2 regions of the Paraburkholderia sp. GAS206C genome follow, and region 2 is predicted to be linked to the other one. Evidence: predicted binding sites of a transcription regulator. Region 2 holds the regulator's gene; the other holds the start of a gene.
The links. The regulator LexA, encoded in region 2, represses DNA repair genes until DNA is damaged. The targets are predictions, from matches to a motif close to ACTGTATNNNNATACAGT.
Positions count from the first base shown of each region.

Region 1: a site for LexA is predicted at 1,889-1,906, ahead of imuA (translesion DNA synthesis-associated protein ImuA). Genes of this name have one in related genera too.

Region 1 covers NZ_JBNDKR010000007.1:51,327-56,050, reverse strand. Annotated here, with positions in the region: gene P3T20_RS19950 (error-prone DNA polymerase) at 1-1,089, opposite strand, end outside; gene imuA (translesion DNA synthesis-associated protein ImuA) at 1,166-1,873, opposite strand; gene P3T20_RS19940 (hypothetical protein) at 2,593-2,811, shown strand; gene P3T20_RS19935 (KAP family P-loop NTPase fold protein) at 2,857-4,724, shown strand, end outside.
Region 2 covers NZ_JBNDKR010000006.1:522,876-527,599, forward strand. Annotated here, with positions in the region: gene nodI (nodulation factor ABC transporter ATP-binding protein NodI) at 1-324, opposite strand, end outside; gene P3T20_RS19580 (universal stress protein) at 537-1,028, shown strand; gene P3T20_RS19585 (DUF2939 domain-containing protein) at 1,150-1,803, opposite strand; gene P3T20_RS19590 (hypothetical protein) at 1,986-2,330, opposite strand; gene lexA (transcriptional repressor LexA) at 2,361-3,014, opposite strand; gene P3T20_RS19600 (sulfate ABC transporter substrate-binding protein) at 3,345-4,385, shown strand; gene cysT (sulfate ABC transporter permease subunit CysT) at 4,504-4,724, shown strand, end outside.

The DNA.
Region 1 (4,724 bases), on a different contig from region 2:
GACCGCCGAGTTCGCGGCCGAGCCCCGGCCCTGACACAGGATGTGCTGGCTACGGGCGAAGCGGACGATGTCATAGACCGTCAGGAAGTACGGCTCGTATTCGAGCTCCCTGATGAGTTCGAGCTCGTGTTCAATCTGTTCCAGCACGTCGTATGGGATGCCGGATGGAAACCGGCGGCGGGCCCCAATGTAGGTCTCCTGCCGCAGGTAGGCGGTCGGCGTGATGCCCTTGGGCACGAGTTCGTCCGGGTACTCATAGCGCAGCTCGTCGAGTGAGAACGTGCAACGCGACAGGATGTTCGTCGTCTCTGCGAGCGCGTATTCCGGATACAGGTTCGCGAGACGCAGGCGGGGACGCAGGTGCTGCTCCGCGTTGGGAGAGAGGTCGTAGCCACATTCCTGCACCGGCCTGCCCACACGGATGGCGGTCATCGTGTCCTGTAACGGTTTGCGCGAGCGCACGTGCATCACCACCTGGCCGAGGGCGACGACCGGAATGCCACGGCAGTCGGCGATGTATTCGACCGCTCCCCGGTGAATATCGTCCATCGCGCGTTGATGCAGCACAAGGCCGCACCATGCGCGACCGGGAAATGTCTGTTCGAGCCACTCGAGCTGGACGTCGAGCACGTCCTCCTTCGCCGGGAAATGCGGTATCAGTATCGCGAGACAGTCCGGCACACCGCGAAGGTGGCTGCTCTCCGGGTCTGGACGCGACAGGTCATGAGGTGTGAGCCGGTACGTGCCTTTCGGTCCGCGCGTGCGGGCAAGCGTAATGAGTTCGGAAAGGTTTCCGTATCCCTCACGGTTCTGGGCGAGGAGGATGAGACCGAACGCCGGCGAGCCGTCGGCATTGACGAGCCGGAAGTACGAGCCGACGACGAAGGGAAGGTTCGCCTCCTTCGCCGCTACATGCGCCCGCACGATTCCCGCAAGCGAGCACTCGTCAGTTATCGCCAGACCCGAGTAGCCCAGTTGCGCTGCACGCTGGGCCAGCTCCTCCGCATGCGAAGCACCATGCAGGAATGAGAAATTGGAGAGGCAAAACAGCTCGGCATACGCCGGCAGAGCGGTGAAGGTTGCGTCCATGGCGTGTCATCCCGACAGGCCATGAAGGAACCCGCTCCATTTCTCTTCCCCCGGTACACCGCTGCCATCTGCCAGTTCACACGAGCGTATCGGTCGCGATATCGCGAGAGGCAACGTCGGCAAGTGAACGGCGAGGAAGGCGCGCATGTGAGGAAAACAGAACTGGACTGGGTTGAAGGGAAATCGATAGAGGCGCTGCGCTGGTCGGCCCTCGTCGTTTCACAATATCGACGCTCAGGCCGTCGGCTGATGGTCTCAATGTCAATCGCAGGAGCGCTGGCGACGAATCCTGCGCGGTGGCGAGCGGCCTGACCATCACGAAAAGCGTTTCAGACGACTGCGCGGCCAGGTGCAGTCGTCGGAGCGACGACGCTTTCGCGTACTCCGTCCAGAAAACCATCGCGGCGCAACTGCCTGCGCGGAGAATCTGCTCAACCGACCACAACGCGTCTCCCGTCTTCGCCGCATCCACGCGAAACACCCGCTCGACAGGAAGGCCGATGTGGCGCAGCCCCAGTCCGTTGAGGGCATGGGGTGGCTGCACAAATGCGACCGGACGGATACCGGCCTTGCAGAGCCCTGGCTGCAGCAACCGCAATTCACCCGTACCGGCTTGCTGGACCAGCAGGTCGACCAGCGCCCCTACGGGCCATCCGCCGCCAGGCAGCTCCGCCGACAGCGCGGGATACCCGGTTTCCAGAAACCGCCCACGCCCGCGCGCGAGCTGGGACGCTCGCCACAGGGACGGGTGAATCTCCTCAGCGGGAACGGTAGCGGTGGACATGGGGAGGTAAAAAAACCTGTATATTTATACAGCATCGTACACGCAATCTTGCGGCAGCGAACTGGCACTTTTAATCGAGGTCTGACTCATGGATGCACGCGTTCGGCAGGCCGGCCATCCGATGCCCGAGCTGGCCGCCTTCGTGGCAAAACTACGCTCAGCCTTCGGCGACGAGGCCATTGACGACGCGGTGAGGCGTGGGAAAAACGGTGAGCCTGTCTTTTTCGCATGCGAAAATGGCCACGCCGTTGGGACAGCAATGTCCGCGAGCGACAAAGCCTGGCAGGTCGATGACGCTGTTCGCGACCGACATTACTGTCATGGTTGCGACGGCGAATGCGTCGGTCTAGGCGTCCGGTGCAGTGACTGGTTAAAGCGAGGCAACAGGGAGAAGGAACGGTGAGATTTTCTGGATGTGTTTTGTTGCTGCTCGGCTTCACGTCCTCTGCATTTGCAACTCAGGAGTACAAGGAAATCTGGAATCCGCCGGAAGCAAGGGGCGCTTCGCTTGAGCACCCGGCGACCGCGCACAGGTCCGCGAAGCATTCAGGTGGCGTACGACACATCGCGAAGGCGCGGGCTCACCGGGCGCCGGCGCCAAAGCTCGCAATGAAGCCCGGCAGCGCGCCTCACTTCTCTGACATTCCGCGCCAGATAACGCCCGAGGGAAATGTGCTTCGGGTTGATTCCCGCAATACGGCTGCTGAGGTCACGCGCTGATGGAGCCAGAGAGGTACAACGGCTATAAGGTCTGGGGACATGCCATCCTGCAGCAGGAAGACATCCTGATGCAGGAACGCTATGCCGCAAGCGGGACCATCTTTCAGAATGGCAAGCTTGTTGAGGCATCCGGCGTGCTGGGTCATTTCGATACAGAGGGCGAGGCGCAGCAGGCCGGACTCGCCTGGGCGCGTGCATGGATAGACATTCACGGTTAGCATCGTGCTTTCCTCACACGGAACTTTTCCTCAGAAGTTGCGCAAATGCCCTCTGCTCAATCTGCCGCGTTCCAGCATGACCAGCCGCAAATTGCAAATGACCTCTACAGTCGAAAGCCGTTTGCAGAGCAGCTCGCTCGCTTATTGGTGCTACCGCCAAAGAGCCCCGGAGTGGTCATAGGTATCGAAGGGGCATGGGGCTCGGGCAAGACAACCGTGGTGCGCTATATCGTCGAGTCGCTTAAGTCATCGACTGACGACGTTCCAATCGTTGTCGAGTTCAACCCATGGATGCTCGCTGGAGCGGATGCTCTGGTCGAAGCCCTGCTGACCGAACTCGCCTCCGGCATTGGAATGGACGCAGGCAAAAAGCGTGCGAAAAAATCGTTGGAGGCGGCAGGAAAAATACTGGGATACGCTGGATTACTACGTCACCTGAAATATCTCAAGTATGTGCCCGGTGTAAGTCTCGTTGGAGTCGCTGCAGATACGGTTGGCAACGCGTTTCACGACGCCAGCAAACTGGCGACCAAGGCCGGTGAGGCGGTGGACAACGCCAAGAAGGTGGTTGAAGAAGCTGAAAAGCTCGTATCCATCAAAGCAGGACTAAGTGAGCGAAAGAAAGAGGTCATCAAAGCACTCGCCAAGCTTGACCGCAGCATTGTCGTCATCGTCGACGACCTTGACCGCTTGACACCCGATGAAATCAAGGCAGTGTTCCGAACAATCAAGGCTGTGGCGGACTTCCCACGCGTCTCCTATTTGCTCGCGTATGACCGAAACGTGGTTAGCGAAAGTCTTGGCGGTGGACCCGCTGCAGGGGGAAACGCCTACATCGAAAAAATTGTGCAGGTTGCGTACCCCATCTCACCGGCTTTTCCTTGGCAGTTGCAATCTCACATTTCCGGTGAGATTTCCAACCTGCTCGAGTCTATTCATCGCAAACTCGAACCCTTCGAATCCGAGGTTCTCGGGAAAGCAACGACGCTGACTTGCACCCTCTGCCGATATCCACGGGATATCGTGAGACTCATGAATCGTCTTATGCTCAGCTTGGCTAGCACAATCCACGAAGTCAACGCATCAGACGTCATCGTGGCCGAAGCGCTGTTTCAAAGGTTTCCAAAAATCCGCGATGCGGTGGTCCAGAACCCCGAGCAGTTTACGGGGTTCTTCTGGTCGGTGGCAGAAGAGGCCAGCTCTGCTGATTGGTCAATGTATTTTTCGGGCACGAAAGAAGAGAGGCGAACAGCGTGGCAGGCGCATTTGCCGGAAAACCAACCGGACAAAGCGGCGGCTGCAGCTGCACTCAAGTTCCTGTTCCCAATTACAAACGGCTCTGGCTCGAATTCCCCGCCCCGCAGCCACCTTCGGTTATCCGAGTTGTCACGGCTTATTCGATTCTTCACTTTGACCTCGGTTACCGGGGTCCAAGAAGTCGCGGATGTCCACAAAATGCTAGCGGAACCAAGCCAGCTTGGGAACATGCTGAATGACCTCGACTACGCAGGGGCTACCGAGATGGTCAATCATATGACCGCATATATCGACACTGCGAAATCCATCGATTGCACAGGGGTCGTTCGAGAGCTCATTCGGTCATGCACAAAAGAAGAATTTCACGCATCGTCTCCGCGCGAATATAGTCGGTCCGTTGCCGTACTGGCTGCGAACTGCATTCAACGGACCGGTGCTCAGACATCCTCTATCACTGTCGAATTTCTCGACGGAATTCCTCTTACCTACGGTTTGGACTTTCTGGTGACCATAGGCACGTGCCACGGGGAAATTCGACTACTTGACCAGTACAAGATTGCGAATGCCCCCATTTATATTGATAACGCGCAAATCGTGTCAACCTGCATCGACTCTTGGCGCAGGCGGGCGGAGACAGCAGTTGTGTCTGGCAGCGT
Region 2 (4,724 bases):
ATCCGGATCGAGGTTGTCGAACTGCGGCACTACGCCGACTCGCGCGCGGGCATACCTGGCGCGTGATGGAATCGGTTCACCGCCTAGGCGGATCGTGCCGGCGTCCGGAGCCGCGATGCCGAGCAGCATGCGCAGCGTGGTGGTCTTGCCTGCGCCGTTTGGGCCAAGCAGGCCGAAACACTCGCCGGGATGTACATGGAACGACAGGCCGTCAACGACAGTCTTACCACCATAGCGCTTGTGGACCTGTACGAATTCGATGGCGGCTTCTGGCATGGGTCGTTGTGGATTCCGAAAGATGTGAAGGGCCGTAAAGCTGCCCATTTTAGGGCATCGACGGCTTCATGTCGGCACTCGTGCACTGCTCGGGTGCGGGTTCCTGCGCTGCGGCATGATGCGCGAGGTGGCTGGGGACAACGGATGTGTTGTTAGCGTGCTGTTAGTACCCAGTTAGCGTTTTCCAACCCTTGCAAGCTGAATTGCGGCGCACCATGATTCATGACAGAGACCGCGATCGACGCGGTAGGGAGAACATCATGGCGAGCTACAAGAAAATCCTGCTGTGCTACGACGGCTCGCGCGAAGGCCGCAAGGCGCTGCGCTGCGGCGCCGACCTGGCGCTGGACCTGAAGGCGGAAACACATCTGCTGTCGGTTGTCGACATGCGCTCGAGCATTGCGCAAAGCGCCGGTCTCCTGACCGATGTGGCCTGCGGCAGCTTCGAGAAAACCGCTCGCGACATCCTGCAGGAAGGTGTGGAGTGGCTCACGGAGCGGGGCGTCACCGCACAAGGTCATTTTGCGTTCGGCCATCCCATAGACGAAATCGCCAATCTCGCCAACGAGCTGCATGTGGATCTCGTGGTGGTCGGTCACCGTTGCCGCACCGGCCTCTCGCGCTGGTGGATGGGCGCGGGCAATACGCCGCTGCTCGACCGCATCTCGTGCAGCATTCTGGTGGCGTGTTCGTCGGCGCAAGAGCAGGAGCAGGCCGCTGCACCGGCTGCTGCAGCTACCACTGCGGCCTGAGATAGAGCGGAGTGGCAGAGGCGCGCCTTTGCGGGTCGGGTCGTGCCTTGGGTACAGTCAGGCTGCGCGGGAGCGGGCGGCCTGACTGGTGAAGGCGCATTGCTTCGCCGCACGGCGAGCGCTAGCCGTTCAGATCTACCGCGGCCAGCTTCCATGAGAACAATCCTTCGCGCCGCAGAATCGCGGCATAGCGCGTATCGCCGACACCGTGCTGATACGTGACGACGAATTCATTGATGCCACGATAGGCGGCCGTTGTCTGCGGCGGTTGCGGCGGGGTTGTCGGTGAGCCAGCCGTCGCGGGAGCGGGCGCCGTCGGCGTCGAGTCTGCGCTGCCGGCAGGCGCATTGGCTGGCGCGTTCGCCGGCGCATCGGGCGGTACCGGTGGCCGTTGGGTCGGATCGCCGCGCGGCGGCATTCCGTTCAGGAGTGCGGCGACGCCATCTGGGGTTGCGTAAGCATCGACCAGCGGGCCAATGAGTGCGACGCCTATCATCGCGCCGAGGGCCGCGAGCGGATTGCCGTTGGCACGCGCCTGGATCTTTCTCGTCAGCAGACCCGCAATCTGATCCTTCAGGCTTTCGCGCAACGCGGGATAGTCGACATATTCGCTGACGGTTTGCGCGTCACGTTCATCGGCGGCGCGTTTCAGGCGATCGAGTGCGAGATACGGCGACGCATAGCCGTACCCGAGTACAGCCACGACCACAATGACAAGCACTGTGACGATCAGCGGCCGCGCGACGCCGCGTTTTGCAGGTGTTGAAACAGCCATCGGGCGAGCTTCTCCGTGAGGTGTGATCAAACGTGGACCGCATTCGCGGGAAAACGATCCCCATACGACCGATGCACGATTATCCCTGAGCCAACCGCGCGCAACCTCACGTAATGATCTTTACCGGGTGCGCGAACTGCCTGACGGCCGGTTCACCCACCTCTGGGCTTTCTTCCGGATGCTTACTCGAACATCGCATTCTGCACGCCGGCCGTTTCTTCGGCGATGCAGCGGTCGATCATGCGGCACACGGCGTCCACCGTGCCGACCATGATCAGACGCGACGGCCCGTGGTACACCCGCACCGGCGCGCGCCGGGCTGGCTCCGCCGTATTGAGCCCTGAATTTAGCGACACCCGTGCGAAGGCCGGCAGCGCCGACGGCAAGGTCGAAGCATGCGGCTGCGGGTCGTCGAACAGCGAAGCAGTAACACTGGACGCCTCGATCGGCGCGCACGGTACGAGATTGCGCAAATGGCGCAGGCGACCGAACTGACGGAAGGGCAGCAGGCGGGCAAGGCGTTCCATGATTCTCTCCAGTCGTTGTTCAGGCAAGGTTCAGAACTCAGTGGGGCGGATCAGCCCCACTGCGATGCCTTCCAGTGCGAATTCCGCACTGCCGGCCTGAACAAAGATATTTTCGTAATCGGGGTTCTCGGCGATCAGCTCGATGCCATTCGGCCGGCGCTTGAGACGCTTGACCGTCACGTCGTCGCCCAACCGCGCGACGATGATCTGGCCGTCTTTGGCTTCGCTTTTCTTCTGTACGGCGAGCAGGTCGCCGTCGAAAATGCCGGCGTCCCGCATGGACAACCCGCGCACCTTCAGCAGGTAGTCCGGCTTGCTGGAAAAGAGCGCCGGGTCGCAGGCGTAATGCTGCGAGACGTGTTCCTGCGCAAGGATCGGGCTACCCGCGGCCACCCGGCCAACCAGCGGCAGCGACAACTGCATGATGCTGGCGTGCGGCAGCGTGAACTGATGCGGCCCGTCGTCCTGACTGGCCAGCAGTAGCCGGATGCCGCGCGACGCGCCCGCGGCGAGCTCGATGACTCCCTTGCGAGCAAGCGCGCGCAAGTGCTCTTCCGCCGAGTTAGCCGAGCTGAAGCCCAGCTCGGCGGCGATCTCCGCGCGGGTGGGCGGAAAACCGGTGCGTTCGATGGCCCGGCGGATCAGGTCGAAAACTTCTTGCTGTCGTGCGGTGAGTTTGGTCATGGGGTCACTGTATGGATAGACAGGTGACTGTATTTTTATACAGTATCCGGCGCAATTCAAGCTTTACTTTAAGTTCTCGACCCTGGGTGTCAGTGGAACGCCGTCAGACGGCGTCCTAACACCGGTTTTCGTGCCGCAACGCCGCGTCTGGCTGTCATTACCACTTTTGAGTATTAAAAAATGAAGAAACATTATTTTTAATGATGAAAGCCCTTCGATAGACTGGGCCTCGAGTCGACGCAGGCAAGACGCGCGCAAGACCTCAAACACCAAACACAACAGACAGGAAGGGGCACGTTGCCTCGCCTGACCACCACGCGGAGAAGCTGGATGATCGATCAGGGCACGGGGCTCGCACGCAGGACCAGGAAGCTCATCACGGTGCTGGCGCTTGGCGCCGCAGCGGCACTTGGGCTGGCCGGACAGACGCAGGCGGCGGACACGACGCTGCTGAATGTGTCGTACGACCCAACGCGCGAGTTGTACCAGCAGATCAACGAGGCGTTCGGCAAACAGTGGAAAGCCCAGACCGGCGACACGATCACCTTCAAGCAGTCGCATGGCGGCTCAGGTGCGCAGGCGCGCTCGGTTCTTGACGGGCTGCAGGCGGACGTCGTGACGCTCGCGCTCGCTTATGACATCGATGCGCTTGCCAGCAAGGGCATCGTCGACAAGAACTGGCAGAAGCGTCTGCCGGACAACGCCGCGCCGTACACCTCGACGATCGTATTTCTGGTGCGCAAGGGCAACCCCAAACACATCAAGGATTGGGACGACCTGGTGAAGCCGGGCGTGTCGATCGTCACGCCGAACCCGAAAACCTCGGGCGGCGCACGCTGGAACTATCTGGCGGCGTGGGCGTATGCCGAGCATCAACCGGGCGGCAATGATCAGAAGGCCAAGGAATTCGTCACGAAGCTGTACAAGAACGCGGGCGTGCTCGATTCGGGCGCGCGTGGGGCGACGACGAGCTTCGTGCAGCGCGGTATCGGCGATGTGCTGATTGCCTGGGAAAACGAAGCGTTTCTGTCGCTCAAGGAGTTTGGTCCGGACAAGTTCGAGATCGTGGTGCCGTCGGTGAGCATTCTGGCTGAACCGCCGGTGTCGGTAGTCGACAAGGTGGTGGACAAGCATGGCACACGCAAGCTGGCTGAGGCGTATCTCAACTTCCTCTACAGCGAGCAGGGGCAGGAGATTGCCGCGGAGAACTTCTACCGTCCGCGTTCGGACAAGGTGCCGGCCGCGCTGACCGCGAAGTTTCCGAAGCTGAAGCTGTACACCGTGGATGACACGTTCGGCGGCTGGACGAATGCGCAGAAAACGCACTTCGCAGACGGTGGCGTGTTCGATTCGATCTACTCGCCGCAATGAGGCGTAACGAGGTAAGGCAGTCAGGCTGTCGTCCGGCGCGCCTCAAGGGGCGCGCCGTTTGGCCATTTAGCCTGGGCCAGCCGCGCGACCCGGTTTTCACCCTGAAAGAGCATCGAGCATGACAACGTTGACCTTCCGCAAGCCAAGCGCCTTACCGGGCTTCGGCCTGACGCTCGGCATCACAGTGGCGTATCTGAGCCTCGTGGTGCTGATTCCGCTTGCGGCGACCTTTCTCAAGACCGCCTCGCTCGACTGGACGCAGTTCGTGCACGCGGTCGCTTCGCCGCGCGTGCTGGCGTCGTACCGGTTGACCTTTTTTGCGGCGCTCGGCGGCGCGCT